Regions from separate parts of the Alteromonas sp. I10 genome, predicted to be linked through region 1. Evidence: predicted binding sites of a transcription regulator. Region 1 holds the regulator's gene; the other holds the start of a gene.
The links. The regulator ArgR, encoded in region 1, controls arginine synthesis, uptake and breakdown. The targets are predictions, from matches to a motif close to ANTGAATANNTATTCANT.

Region 1 (7,507 bases):
AAAGTGGTTAGACAAGTCGCAAAGGACACAGTATGGTTAAGGCCATATATTTAGGAGGATAGCATGCAAACACACTACGATGCTGAACTGAAAGATACCGTTCGATACCTAGGTAAAACCTTAGGTGAAACAATCAAAAATCAATTGGGTCAAGAGTGGCTAGACCGTATTGAAAAGATTCGTAAAGGCGGCCGAGCTTCTTATCAGGGAGACGCTACATGCAGCGAAGAACTGAAAGAAACTTTCAAAACAATGTCTGACAGCGATTTGCTTACTGTTGGCCGTGCATTCGCACAATTCTTGAATTTGGGCAACATTGCTGAGCAAGAATACAATGCGGCAATGAATGTTGATGCGTCTATTGATGCACTATTTAAACACCTAGATAAAGCTGAATTAACAGCTGAAAAAGTGCAGGATGCGGTTGCAAAACTGAACATCGATCTTGTACTGACCGCGCACCCAACTGAGGTTACGCGCCGTACACTTATTCACAAACATAAAGAATTGGCGAACTGCCTTCAGGCTATTCACCAAGAGTCGCTTAATGATGTTGAGCGTAAGAAAATTGAAACCCGTATTGCTGACCTTATTGCACAGGCTTGGCACACTGAAGAAATTCGTTCAGTACGTCCAACACCTGTTGATGAGGCACGCTGGGGCTTCTCTGTTATTGAAAACTCATTATGGGAAGCAGTGCCAGACTTCATGCGCGAGCTTGATGGTCGCCTAAATGAAGATTACGAAGTATCACTGCCACTAGATGCGTCTCCCGTTCAGTTTAGCTCTTGGATGGGCGGCGACAGAGACGGCAACCCATTTGTAACGTCAAAAGTGACTGAGCAAGTATTATTACTTGCTAGAAAACGTGCGGCCAAGCTTTTCGCGATTGATCTTGATCGCTTGCAAGTTGAGCTTTCAATGTACGACTGCAACGACGCGTTACGCGAAAAAGTCGGTGACGCCAACGAGCCGTACCGCGCCCTTCTTCGTCCACTTGTGGACAAGTTCATCGCAACCCGCGATGGCATTAGCGACTACTTAGCAGGTAAAAACCCAGATACTTCAAACTGGGTTGAAAGTGATGATGAGCTAATTGAACCACTGATGCTTTGCTACCAGTCACTGTTAGACTGCGGAATGCAAGTTGTAGCAAACGGTCTGCTGCTAGACACTATTCGTCGTGCTCGTGTATTTGGCATTCACCTTCTGCGCCTTGACGTGCGTCAGGACTCTGAGCGTCATGCAGACGTTTTCAGCGAACTAACACGCTACCTTGGTCTTGGTGATTATGCTCAGTGGAGCGAAGCCGACAAGCAAGCGTTCTTATTGCGCGAGCTTGGCTCAAAACGCCCGCTATTCCCTGCTCAATGGGATGCGTCTGATGACGTGAAAGAAGTGCTTGATACCTGTAAGGTAATTGCGAAGCACAGCAAACACGGTTTTGGTATCTATATTATCTCTATGGCCAGTGAGCCATCGGACGTTATGGCCGTTCAGCTGCTACTTCAAGAAAGTGGTGTAGATTGGCCAATGCCAGTGGCGCCATTGTTCGAGACGCTAGACGATTTGAACAACTCGCCTGACGTAATGCGCAAACTTCTGTCTATCGACTGGTATCGCGGTTACGTTAAAGGTCGTCAATTCGTTATGATTGGTTATTCAGATTCAGCCAAAGACGCAGGTGCACTTGCTGCGGGCTGGGCTCAATACCAATCACAAGAAGCCTTGGTTGCGATTGCTGATGAGTTTGACGTAAGCCTGACGCTATTCCACGGCCGTGGCGGTACAATTGGTCGTGGTGGCTTGCCAGCACATGCTGCCATTTACTCTCAGCCTCCTGGCTCGCTAGACGGCGGCTTCCGTGTAACTGAGCAAGGCGAAACTATTCGCTATAAATTCGGTATGCCTAAGCTGGCTAAACGCAGCCTAGGTATTTACGCCAGCGCCATAATTGAAGCCATGTTATTCCCGCCTCCGGCACCAAAAGAAGAATGGCGAGAGCTTATAACTGCAATGGCAGCCCAAGGTCGCGATAACTACCGTGCAACCGTGCGTCACGATAAAGAGTTCGTACCTTACTTCCGTGTTGCAACGCCAGAGCAAGAGTTAGGCAAACTCCCACTAGGTAGTCGCCCAGCGAAGCGTAAGCCACAAGGTGGTATTGAGAGCCTACGTGCGATTCCATGGATATTTGCCTGGGCACAAACCCGTTTGGTACTGCCAAGCTGGTTAGGCGTTATGCGCGCTATCGATAGCGTGAAGACACCGGAAAATGAAAAAGTGGTTAACGAGATGTTCAGCGAATGGCCGTTCTATCGTTCACGTCTTTCAATGCTGGACATGGTGTTCCATAAAGCCGATCCGCGAATCAGTGAAGCTTATGATGAGCGCTTGGTACCCAAAGAGCTTAAACACTTTGGAGAAGCATTGCGTAGCGAGCTTAAAGAAAGCATCTCGTCGCTGTTGGCTATAACCGGTGACGGCGACATCATGAAGAACGACCCGCAGGGTAAAGAGTCTATGGAGATCCGTGCAGGATATCTTCAGCCCCTTCACTACCTGCAAATTGAGCTTCTGGATCGTATTCGTAAAGCCGGTGACGATGCACAAAACACCAGCCTAGAGCGTGCCATGATGGTTACCATCGCGGGTATTGCAATTGGTATGCGTAATACAGGCTAGAGCCCAATGAACGCGTAACGTTATAATGAAAAGCCTGCTCATTGAGCAGGCTTTTTTTGTAATGTCTTAAATGCAAAAAAGGCTGGGTACGTAGGAACGTATCCAGCCTTTTCTAGCGGATGCTAGTACATCCGCTTCAGGCGTTATTAGCCGTTTACGAAGTCTACGCCTAGCTTGATGTCGCCACGTAGGCCTTCAAGCATGTCGTTTTTCGCTTTTTCTTCAAATGCGCTTAGCTCGCCGTATGGCAAGATTTCTTCAACACCGTTTGCGCCTAGGCGAACTGGATGTGCAAAGAATGCTGCGTCGTCGCTGTCGTCAGTTTGTACATAAGTGTACTCAACCACGTTCTCGCCTTGCATTGCTGCAACTAGAGATAGACAGAAGCGTGCCGCTGCTTGACCCATTGATAGGGTTGCAGAACCGCCGCCCGCTTTAGCTTCAACAACTTCAGTACCCGCGTTTTGGATACGAGTAGTTAGGCTAGCAACTTCTTCGTCTGTGAACTCTACACCTTCAACTTGTGAAAGTAGAGGAAGGATAGTTGTACCAGAGTGACCACCGATTACCGGTACGTGCACAGAAGATACGTCCACACCTTTAAGTTCAGCAACAAACGTTTCAGCACGGATAACGTCTAGTGTCGTTACACCGAAAAGCTTGTTCTTGTCGTAAACGCCTTTTGCTTTAAGCGTTTCAGCTGCAATAGCAACAGTAGTGTTAACTGGGTTAGTGATGATACCAACACACGCGTTCGGGCAGTTATCAGCTACACCTTCGATTAGGTTTTTAACAATGCCGGCGTTGATGTTGAATAGATCAGAACGATCCATACCTGGCTTACGAGGCATACCAGCTGGAATTAGAACAACGTCTGCTCCAGTTAGTGCGTCAGCTAGGTCATCTTTACCGTGACCGGTTACTTTTACCGCAGTGGGGATGTGGCTTAAGTCAACGGCAACACCAGGAACAACTGGCGCTACGTCGTAAAGCGCTAAATCTGAACCTGCTGGCAATTGTGTTTTCAACAACAAAGACAGCGCCTGACCAATACCACCGGCAGCACCTAACACGGCTACTTTCATACCATTTCTCCTATGGGATTACTTCACGTATTTAAACGGAACGTCACACTAATGCAACGCGGGGGAAAACTCAATCACCGGATCGTCTTATTAACGTTATTTATGGCGATTTTATCTCGATATTCATTATCATGAATGATTATGCAAAGAAATTGCGCAAAGTCTACCTGTACGGCACAATATACGCATACTAAATATAATTCCTAACGATAACCCTCAAAAAAGAAAAGAGCGCTAATGGCAAACGCAAAACAAGAGCTACTCATCAAAGCTTTTAAAGAAATTCTTAAAGCAGAAAGTTACGGTTCACAGGGCGAAATTGTTGATGCATTAAAAGCACAAGGCTTCGACAACATCAGCCAATCTAAAATCTCTAGAATGCTAAGCAAGTTCGGTGCAGTAAGAACCCGCAATGCTAGAGGCGACATGGTGTATTGCTTGCCTCCAGAGCTAGGTATGCCTACGGCTAAAAGCCCTCTTAAACAGCTGGTACTGGATATCGTTCACAACAACGTAATGGTAATCATTAGAACCAGCCCTGGTGCTGCACAGCTTATTGCGCGCTTGCTTGACTCATTAAGTAAGAAAGACGGAGTTTTGGGCACCATTGCAGGTGACGACACTATTTTCATCGCGCCAGCGGATGTGTCTAGAATCGAAGAACTAAGACAGCGTGTTGAAGACCTGTTTGAGAACGTTTAGGTAGCCACACTTTTAAAACGGTGCCCTCTCATTGAGGGCACTATATATTCTGCCGTTCGCTGACGCTAGCTCAATAGCTTAATCAGCGCATCGGCTGCTGGTCGTGATGACGGCGGATTCTGTCCCGTCACCAGTAACCCGTCGGTACACACTTTTACAGCAAAATTGTCGGCGCTCTCATACTTGCCGCCTTTTTTAACCAGTTCATCTTCAACCAGATAAGGCACTACGTCTGTAAGTTCCATTGCAGCTTCTTCACTGTTTGAAAATCCGGTAACAGATTTTCCCTCTACCAGGTATTTGCCATCAGGCGTTTTAACGTCTTTAAGCACAATTGGCGCGTGACATACTGCCCCAACGGGTTTATTAGCTGCGATAGTGTCTTCGATTAGTTTTATCGAGTGCACATTGTCAGAAAGGTCCCACAACGGACCGTGTCCCCCTGGATAGAACACCGCGTCAAACTCTTCAGCTCTCACATCTTCAAGTGGAATAGTCGACGCTATAGCGCTACGCGCCAGCTCATCTTTCGTATATCGCATAGCGTCATCGGTCATTGCATCGTCAGCCAGACTATTGGGATCGATAGGCACTTGCCCTCCCATGGGTGAGGCCAAAGTTATCGTATATCCTTGGTCTTTAAATGCGTAGTACGGCGCAGCAAACTCTTCCAACCACATGCCTGTCTTTTTGCCGGTATCACCCATAATTTCGTGAGATGTCATTACCATTAGCATACGTTTTGACATAAGCCCTCCTTGCGAGCATTTAAAAATTTGTCGTCAATTACTTCGGCTAATGTACGTAGTTAGATCATTAAAAAAAGCGGAGGATCGTTTGATTGCATGGTTGTGAGATTAATGGCGGGCATAAAAAAGTGCCACTTCCTGTTAAGGAGAGTGGCACCTAACACTACAACTTGTAGCTAGTGTTTTTCTACAGCTTAGAAGCGGTAGTTAACACCTACACGCATTTCCCAAAGTGATGCATCACCTTGACGTGGAGTTGCGTTCGAAGAACCTAGCGTAACAGTATTAAACGAAGCTTCTTCAAGAATGCCCCAATCGTCATTCAGCATATTTGTGAAGTTATCGATTACGAATGATACTTGAGCAGTATGATCTTCATGGAACGCTGGGATATCTTGGCGAACCGCGATATCAACTTTTGCCCACCATGGACTTTCTTCGTCATTTCGCTCAGCGCCCATTGGAAGAACACTTCCGCTATCTAAGTAAGGAGTAAATCCAAAGATCGCGTTACCTTCGTTTCTAGAGTAAACAAGGCTGTAAGGTCTGCCAGATTGCGCAACTGCAAATGCTGAGAAAGTTGTGTTGTAACCATCAATCAGTTCAGTTGTGTAACGGAAGTCTAATGTAAAGCGGTGTGCGATATTCCAATCTGAAAGTGAAGATACCTCTTCATTCGGGTTAGTAAACGCTCTGTACTGGTAGTTAGAGAACGCTACCGAGCTAGTCATTGGCTGAACATCTTCAGCGTGGCTATAGTTATAACCCGCAACTACTGAGATTCCGTTATCCCATGCTTTGTTCATGGTCGCAGTTAATGAGTATGAAGTTGAAGATTCATCAGAATTAGTCAACTCAAGAGAACCATAACCAGTACGGTCGTAATCGATATAGCCTTCTTCAGTAACGCCAACAGCTTCGATTCCCTTGTATTTAATCATCGCTTGATTTTGCGTGATGCTCACCAATAGATCTAGGTTAAATACGTAGTCTTCGTCTGTGATATGCGTCATACCTGCAGAGATTTTCCACTCGCTAGGCATTTCGAAATCTGGGTCAAGGTTATTACTTTCGAAGTTGTCACCTTGGCCAGCATCCATCGCCGCATCTAAGTCTGAAGGTACTGAGTAACCAGGACCAGCTGTAACGCCGTCTTCAGTATTTACCCAGGTTACGCTACCATCTAGAAGGTTTGCGTATTCCCCCTCAACTTCACCGCCAGTTACGTTAGTGTTCTGGTAGTTGTTGGTCATCCAAACGTTAGGGTTACCGCCTGAGAATAGACCAAAGCCACCGCGTAGCTCCGTGCTATCACTTAGGGTGTAGTTAAGACCAACACGTGGTTGAAGTAGATCAACACCGTCTAGGTTTGCAGTATTACTGTAACCATAAGAATCAGTAAATTCGGTATTTTCTACTGGACGATCTGACGTTGTGATCCAGTCATAACGAAGACCAGCAACTACTTTCAGGTCATCAGTTAGGTAGAACTCGTCTTGTGCGTATGTAGAGTGAGCAGTATAGCCCCATTCTGCTGCACGGTCGTTCAAATCACCTGAATATGCATAACCATATTCTATCTCTGCGTTAGTTCCGTTCTGGAAGTCTTCGATGCTCTGGAATGTGATAGACGTTTCAGAGTGCTGAACGAATAAGTTATAAATGTCTAACTTATCGCTTTCATATCCGAAGGTAAGCGTATGTCCATTATCAAAGTAATAGTTACCGCGGAACATGATGCTAGTTGCATCCCAGTCTAGGTCGTTGGCTTGACGGCTGTCGTCTGAACCAAGGTAAACAGTGATATCGTCAGAATCAGGGTTAGTCAGTTCAATTTTAATCTCGCCGAAGTCATTGCCGCCTGGGTTTCCGTCACCGTACATAGAACGCTGAAGGTTATCTAGTTCCGTGCGTGCAATGCGGATTTCAGTTGAGAATTTGTCTGTCCAGTCAGAGTAAAGCACACCGATGAAAGACTGAAGCTCTGCGCCACGCTCATACAAGTGGCTTGAGAACTCAAACTCATCAGAATCACCGTCAGATTCTGCGAAGTTGTTGCCATCGTTGTAGTTATAAGTGAATGCTAAACGATGATGATCGTTGATATTCCAGTCTAATTTAACTAGAAGCTTTTCATCTTCGTTCGCCATGCTTGATGGAACTGTACCAGCGTCGAAGTTGTAAACACTTTGAGAGATAGACTGAATTTGCTCAACTTGTTCTTGTGTAATATTAATTTCGTTTATAGCACCAGAACCAATTGCGCCACGGTCGAAGGTATTTGCA
Region 2 (7,507 bases), on a different contig from region 1:
TGAGGGCGTTTCTGATACCGTCATTAGCGTGCACCTATGTCTTTATGAGCAAGAATGAACTCACGCAACTGCTCTGCCCTTTCAATGCTTAACCCAGGTATTTCAAACGTGTGCATTTCACCACCAGCCGAAAACACCTGAAGTGAAGCAAGACCCGCCCACCTGTCTAATGGACCGCGATTAACCTCTACATGCTGAACACGCAAAATAGGTTGGCACGAAAGTTTTCTAAAAATTAGCCCTGATTGCTTACTGATGTCTTGCTCTCGAATCGCATAAAATATGCGTACATCAGCAAAAAAGTGGTACAGCGCCCATAGAGAGCCTACAGCGACGATACCAGCAACAACATACGGGTAGGCTTGCAGCAGTCCTTCTGGCAATGACCAAAAGCTTTGGAATCGTAACGCAGAAGCAATACCGATTAGCACTAAGGCTATCAATCCAATGGAGAGGATATTTAGTGTCCGGTACTTTTTGGATATAGGAAGTAATGCGAGCGTTTGAAGTGAGGGAATTTCCTCAACACTGAGCTGATTATTTGAAAACACGGTTTCTTGTTGTGCGCTAATTGTCATCGCATTAATTCCTTTTACCACTGTATAAATAAGATCAGCCTGCCGCTTTTTTTAAGGAGAGGCTTAGCTACTTAGCAACGCTGCTCTGAACGCTTTCTCTAGCGCAGTTTTTATAACAAAAAAGAGGGCAAGCCCTCTTTTTTACGTTTCCTATTAAAGAGCGCGTTATGCTAACTAGTCATCAACCTGCTGTTCATTCAGCCAATCGTGTAGTGCCTTCATGTCGTGCTGAACGGCCATTTGTAGCTCTTCCACCCAATCATGCACGTTCTCCCACCATGTAGGGTGGTCGCCCTGTTGAATTTGATTAGCAATACGCTGTACACGAGCCAAACCAACAGAGCCAGCGGCGCCTTTAATTTTGTGAGCCTGTGAGCACACTTCTGACTTTTCGTCCGCACTTAAGCTTAGCTGCAGTATTTCCATGTATTCAGGCATTTTTTCTTGGAATACTTTAACGCTAGCGCGCACCATTTCATCCCCTATGGTATCAACTAACATCTGTAACAAGTCCATATCTAAAATGTTACTTAATGTTTTGTTAGGTTCGGGGCGCTCTACTTCGCCATCAATTTCAAGCGGTGCAGGTGGTGCATGGAACAGCTCGTTAAACACCTCGATAACGCGAGATTTTTTAATCGGCTTCGCAATAACGTCATCCATACCGTTTTCTAAGTATTCATCACGCTTTTTAATGACGTTTGCCGTTAGCGCCACGATAGGCGTTTGCATAACCAGATCTTCTTCAATAATCGTACTTGCCACATCGAATCCTGTCATGTCAGGCAATTGAATATCAAGCAAGATAAGGTCGTATTGGTTTTCCCTGACTTTGTCTATGGCTTCTTGACCGGTCATTGCTACATCGACTTTCTGGCCAAGCTTCTCGAGCAAGGCTTTAGCGACCATTACGTTCAATTCAATATCTTCTACTAACAAGATATTGAGCCCTGTCACTTGAAGCTGCGCGACTTTCATCGGGCTATTAGAAATTTGAACAGGCAACACAATTTCAAAACGGGTGCCTTTACCCACTTTACTTGAAACGTGAATTTCACCTTTCATCAAGTCGACCATTTGCTTACAAATTGCCAATCCAATACCGGTACCTGTGGCCGATTGGTGGTCAGGGTGATCAACCTGATAGTACATGGCAAAAATCTTATCAATTTCGCTTTCAGGAATACCTACGCCCGTGTCTTCAATCACAAATGTTACATACGCCTTATCACCATCAGGTTTCGTCGATGAAACCGTTAGACTTACGTGACCTTTTTGTGTGAACTTCACTGCGTTAAACAGGATGTTCCATAATATCTGACGAAGGCGCGTACCATCTATTTCAACAAGACGGGGAAGCGGCTCGTTAATTGTCGTTTTAAGCTCTAGCTGTTTGTCGGCTGCAAGTAGACGAATAATGCTGCTAAGTTCTTCGGTAAAGTCTTTCAACGATATGGTTTTTAGACTCAGCTCAAGCTTATCTCTGTCTAACTTATCAAGGTCGATAATATCGTTAAAAATATTACCTAATGTTATAGCGCTGGCGTATATCGTACTTACCCAGTTAAATTGTTCTTCACTCAACTCGGTATCACGCAGCATACGGCTTAAGCCCACAATACCGTTTAGCGGTGTGCGTAGCTCATGACTTATGGTTGCGATAAAGCGAGTTTTGTCGGTACTTGCTTTTGCAGCAGCATTTTCAGCCTGCTTACGCTCAGTCATATCTCGACCGAACGACAACAAGCCAAGGCGATTACCGTCTTTATCGAAGAAAGGTACACGCTTCATTTCGAAGTAACGACGACGTCCATCAGCAAAGCGAAGCCACAGCTCTTCTGTGATACTGGCGTTGGTTTCTAGAACTTCGTGATCACTCGCTACAATTTGGCGGGCAAGCTCTTCCTCATATACGTCTTTTGGCGTTAAGCCAAGCAGCTCTTGCTCGGTTTTGCCCGTCATAAGCTCCGCTATACGGTTACAACCAGCAAACCTGCCTTCTTCATTTCGGTAATATATTAAGTCTGGCGAGGCATCGATGATTGAACGTAATAAAGTTGATAAGCGGCGTGCTTGTGCTTCCTGTTCAGATTTATCCTGAATCTCTTTTTCTAAGTCTTTAAACAGCGCCTCACGCTCTTCTTGTGCTTGCTTGCGCTGCTCTATCTCGTGATTAAGCTGTCTGATGTTGCTTTGAAGTTCGCGGTTAAGAAAGACATCTTCTTCACGCAAACTTTCCAACTGGCTTACCACTTCCTTTAAGTTGGTACGTGAGTTTTCTAATTGCTTGATTAACTCACTAAAGAAATAAAGTACCCAAGGCGCAGATAACATGGTCAGTACTACAGCACTGATGAAGTCATCGGGCTGAACCTGGCTTCCCATGCTCACGCGAATTACGTATGAGCCCCCTAGCGTAAACACAAGCGAAAGAACAACAAACAATATGCTGAGCTTTAGAGTGCCAAAACGCTGAACAAATTGGGCAAAGCGAATTGCCCAAGAATCGTTTGGTGAATCTGAATGCATGTACGTCTAATTTAAGCTTATTTTGCGGTTATCCTATCAGGCTTTCCTCTTTTCGGGAATGCGGTTTGTCAAAGCATAACTCTGTGGCCCTGCTCAGAATTAGGATTTGAAAGGCGACTTTTCAGTAATTTCATTAATGTATTTGGTATTCACCCATCCCACCTTCGTGTAAGACACTTTCGCCCACTCCCCTCGCTTTTCCAGTATTTTTAGCACTTCGCCCTTATTCAAACCGTTCTCGACAGTTGGGTACGAAACATCTGGCCCTTTTCTCACATTCAGCGAATTGGCACTTACATTGGCCACCCGCTTTACAGGGCTAGCGAGATCCCGCTGAATTTGATCATGCGCCTCTCGCTGTGAATTCGAATCACTTGACTCAGTTGCCCACGTTTCACTATCACTTTGCAAAACAGCGGCTTTGAGTCTTTGAAGGGGAAAAGCGGGGCCAGGATCGACCTTTCGTGACGGCGCTATTTCTTCGTGCCCGACGATAGTAGAGATGTTGTAGTGGCTACACAACGCTTTACACAGCGATAGCGTCCTAACAATTTGTACGTCGGTGTACTTGTGCCAATAGCCCATAGACTGTTGGTTAATGTGCTGGGCAGCTAATACTTCATTCTCGCCAAAAATTTCGCCAAACCAACTTTCAAAGGTGCCGTCTCCTCTAGCCTTAAGCTGGCCGGCATTGTCTAATTCAATGCCGATAGAGTACTGATTCAAGCCACTACGCCCCTCGTAATAACTTTCTCCTGCGTGCCACGCTATTTTATTAGTCGGAAGCATTTGAACAATGTCACCATTGCGTCCAACGGCAAAGTGAGCTGACACACCGCTATCGGCATTGGTCAAGACATTCACCGAAGATGAAAGGCTACTGCCGGCGGTAAAATGAATAACAATAGTATCGGGAGATCCAGATTGAAAACGCCCAGATGTGTTAGGAGAAAGCCTGAAGGTGATATTGTCGCCAGTTAGAATATGATCATCTATACTAAATAAAGGCAGTGGTGAAGCATGTAGTGTATTCATACAATAATCCTTATTGTCTTAACAGCACGCCACCACAGTGAATTTTTATTCTTCGCCTTCCACATAAGCGTATACTCAATTCACACACAGGGCTCTCTATCAACATCCTTCAGCACACCACGAGCCTTACCTGTGGTTAATTTTCAACCAATATAGCAAACTACTTATATTAGTGGAACCATAGCTTTACAAATTAATAAAAATACACCGCAAACCGCTATTGACAACATAAAACATCAATTTCAAAGCATATTTATTCATTAATAAAACGCAAATGAGAAGTAATATCATTTATAAGGGGTGAGTTATTCACTTTGCAATACTGATAACATTTTTGTTACAAACATAAATGATGACACGTAAACGACTGATTAATATATATTTAATTATATTTATACTAATTCACTATAAAGCTTATACTTTTAGCGTTTGATTTTAGTTTTTAATGTGGGTATTTTGTACGGCCCGCATCGCAATAATGCATAAAAATGCGGAAACGACTGGAATCCTCTAATAATAAAATAACGACAAGAAAGGCGCACGCCGCGAGCAATACCGCTCGCAGGCATACAAGACGTCTAATAATGTTGTGATACGCAAACCTAGGCGCATCTACACGCAACGCATACCTTGCCCAGTCAAAAGGTTGAAGGAGTTAAGAGATGAGTTTATATAATCCCAATGATTCCCGGGACAACTGTGGGTTTGGCTTAATCGCTCACACTCATGGGGAAGCCAGTCATGAATTGGTAACTACTGCAATACACGGTCTTGACCGTATGCAGCATCGTGGCGGTATCGCCGCCGACGGGAAAACCGGTGACGGCTGTGGTTTATTACTACAGAAACCGGATGCGTTCTTCCATGCAATCGCCGAAGAAAATGGCTGGAAACTCAGCAAAAAATACGGCGTGGGCATGATTTTCTTAAGTCAGGACCCGGTACTTGCGCAAGCCGCGCGTGAAGTACTTAATGAAGAACTAGAAAAAGAAACACTTTCAGTAGTGGGTTGGCGCGAAGTGCCTGTCGACCACTCAGTACTGGGTGAATTAGCGCTAACGGGTGTTCCACAAATTGAACAGGTATTTGTGAACGCGCCAGCAGGTTGGAGAAAACGCGACCTTGAGCGTCGTTTGTATATGATCCGCCGCCGCGCTGAAAAACGTCTTGAGAAAGATCCCGATTTTTACGTAGCTTGTTTGTCGGGCTTGGTAACGATCTACAAAGGCTTGGTAATGCCAAAAGATTTACCCGCCTTTTATCACGATCTTGCCGATGAGCGTATGCAAAGCGCAATTTGCGTTTTTCACCAACGCTTTTCAACAAATACACTACCACGCTGGCCGCTTGCTCAGCCTTTCCGCTTCCTTGCGCACAACGGTGAAATTAACACCATTAAAGGAAACCGCGACTGGGCCATGGCACGTGCTGCTAAATTCGCAACGCCACTTATTCCAGATCTTAAAGATGCAGCACCTTTTGTTAATACTGAAGGTTCAGACTCATCATCGCTGGATAACATGCTGGAGCTATTCTTAGCCGGCGGTATGGATTTATTCCGTGCTATGCGGTTACTTGTTCCACCCGCCTATCAAAACAACAAGACCATGGACGATGATCTTCGTGCATTTTACGAGTTCAACTCTATGCACATGGAACCATGGGATGGCCCAGCGGGTATCGTTTTAACTAACGGTCGCCACGTTGCCTGTAACCTTGATAGAAATGGTCTACGTCCTGCACGTTACGTTATTACTAAGAACGGTTTCATTACCCTAGCCTCAGAAGTAGGTATCTGGGATTACGAGCAAGCTGACGTAATTGAAAAAGGCCGTGTAGGCCCAGGTGAAATGCTTGCTGTAGACACTTACACAGGCAAAATCTGGCGCTCTACTGAAATTGATGAAGACTTAAAAGCACGCCATCCTTATAAAGAGTGGCTAGACAAGCATATTCGTCGACTTACACCAATTGAAAAGCTTGACGCGTCATTAATTGGTAAACGTGTGTTTGACGACGATGCCATGGCGGTGTACCACAAGCTACACGCCTATAGCTATGAAGAAATTCAACAAGTTGTAAAAGTACTTGCGAAAGACGGTCAAGAAGCCGTTGGCTCAATGGGTGATGACACGCCAATGGCGGTTATGTCATCTCGTCAGCGTACGGTTTACGACTATTTCCGTCAGCAATTTGCACAGGTAACTAACCCGCCAATCGATCCGCTACGTGAAAACCACGTTATGTCGTTGGCAACCTGTATTGGCCGCGAGCAAAACGTATTTAGCGAAACCTCAGGTTACGCTGACCGCGTATTGTTTGACTCGCCAGTGCTAATGTATACCGACCTTAAGCAACTGCGCGAATTTAACCCAGACAACTACTACTCAGAAGTCGTGGAGCTTCAGTATGCGCCGCAAGAAGGTTTGAAGAAAGCCATCGAGCGCGTGTGTAACGAAGTCGAGATGCTGGTTAAAAACAAGCGTGCTGCGTTCGTTATTCTGTCTGACAGAAACATTAAACAAAATCGCTTGGTTATCCCTGCAGCAATGGCAGTTGGTGCGGTACAACGTCGCTTAGTTGAAAAGTCATTACGCTGCGATGCTAACGTTGTTGTTGAGACAGCAAGTGCCCGCGATCCACACCATTTCGCGGTGTTGATTGGCTTAGGTGCCACTGCGGTTTACCCATTCCTAGCATATGAAACTATTGAGCAGCTTTGTGAAAAAGGTGAGCTAGATATTTCTCCTATGCAGGCCACGTTGAACTACCGTAAGGGTATCAACAAAGGCTTGTACAAGATCATGTCGAAAATGGGTATTAGCACTGTTGCTAGCTACCGTAGCTCTAAACTGTTTGAAGCAGTGGGTATTAACAACGAAGTGATGAAGTTATGCTTTAAAGGTGTGACTTCACGCATTCAAGGTGCGGGCTTCGATGATTTCCAGCAAGATCTTATCAACCTAAACCGTATTGCTTGGCTTAAGCGTAAATCTGTCGATCACGGCGGCTTGCTTAAATACGTGCACGGTGGCGAATATCACGCCTATAACCCAGACGTAGTCAGTACGCTTCAAAAGGCTGTGGTGTCTGGTAACTACGACGACTACCAGCAATATGCAAAGCTTGTTAACGAGCGTGCGCCTGCGCACATTCGCGACTTGCTAGCTATAAACCCTGATTGCGACCCTATTGATATTAGTGAAGTAGAAGCACCGGAAAACTTATTCCCACGCTTTGATACTGCGGCAATGTCAATTGGTGCACTAAGCCCTGAAGCGCACGAAGCACTAGCGATTGCCATGAACCGCCTGGGCGGTCAGTCTAACTCTGGGGAAGGTGGCGAACACCCTTCTCGCTTTGGA

Region 2: BZA03_RS05400 (N-acetylmuramoyl-L-alanine amidase) is a predicted target of ArgR. The motif match lies at 4,387-4,404, and genes of this name have one in related genera.

What each region holds. Positions count from the first base shown of each region.
Region 1 covers NZ_QJJN01000011.1:48,013-55,519, reverse strand. The annotation lists gene ppc (phosphoenolpyruvate carboxylase) at 64-2,685, shown strand; gene mdh (malate dehydrogenase) at 2,832-3,770, opposite strand; gene argR (transcriptional regulator ArgR) at 4,008-4,472, shown strand; gene BZA03_RS18075 (type 1 glutamine amidotransferase domain-containing protein) at 4,538-5,221, opposite strand; gene BZA03_RS18070 (TonB-dependent receptor) at 5,416-7,507, opposite strand, start outside.
Region 2 covers NZ_QJJN01000002.1:230,667-238,173, reverse strand. The annotation lists gene BZA03_RS05415 (PH domain-containing protein) at 1-24, opposite strand, end outside; gene BZA03_RS05410 (PH domain-containing protein) at 24-578, opposite strand; gene arcB (aerobic respiration two-component sensor histidine kinase ArcB) at 753-3,107, opposite strand; gene BZA03_RS05400 (N-acetylmuramoyl-L-alanine amidase) at 3,207-4,142, opposite strand; gene gltB (glutamate synthase large subunit) at 4,805-7,507, shown strand, end outside.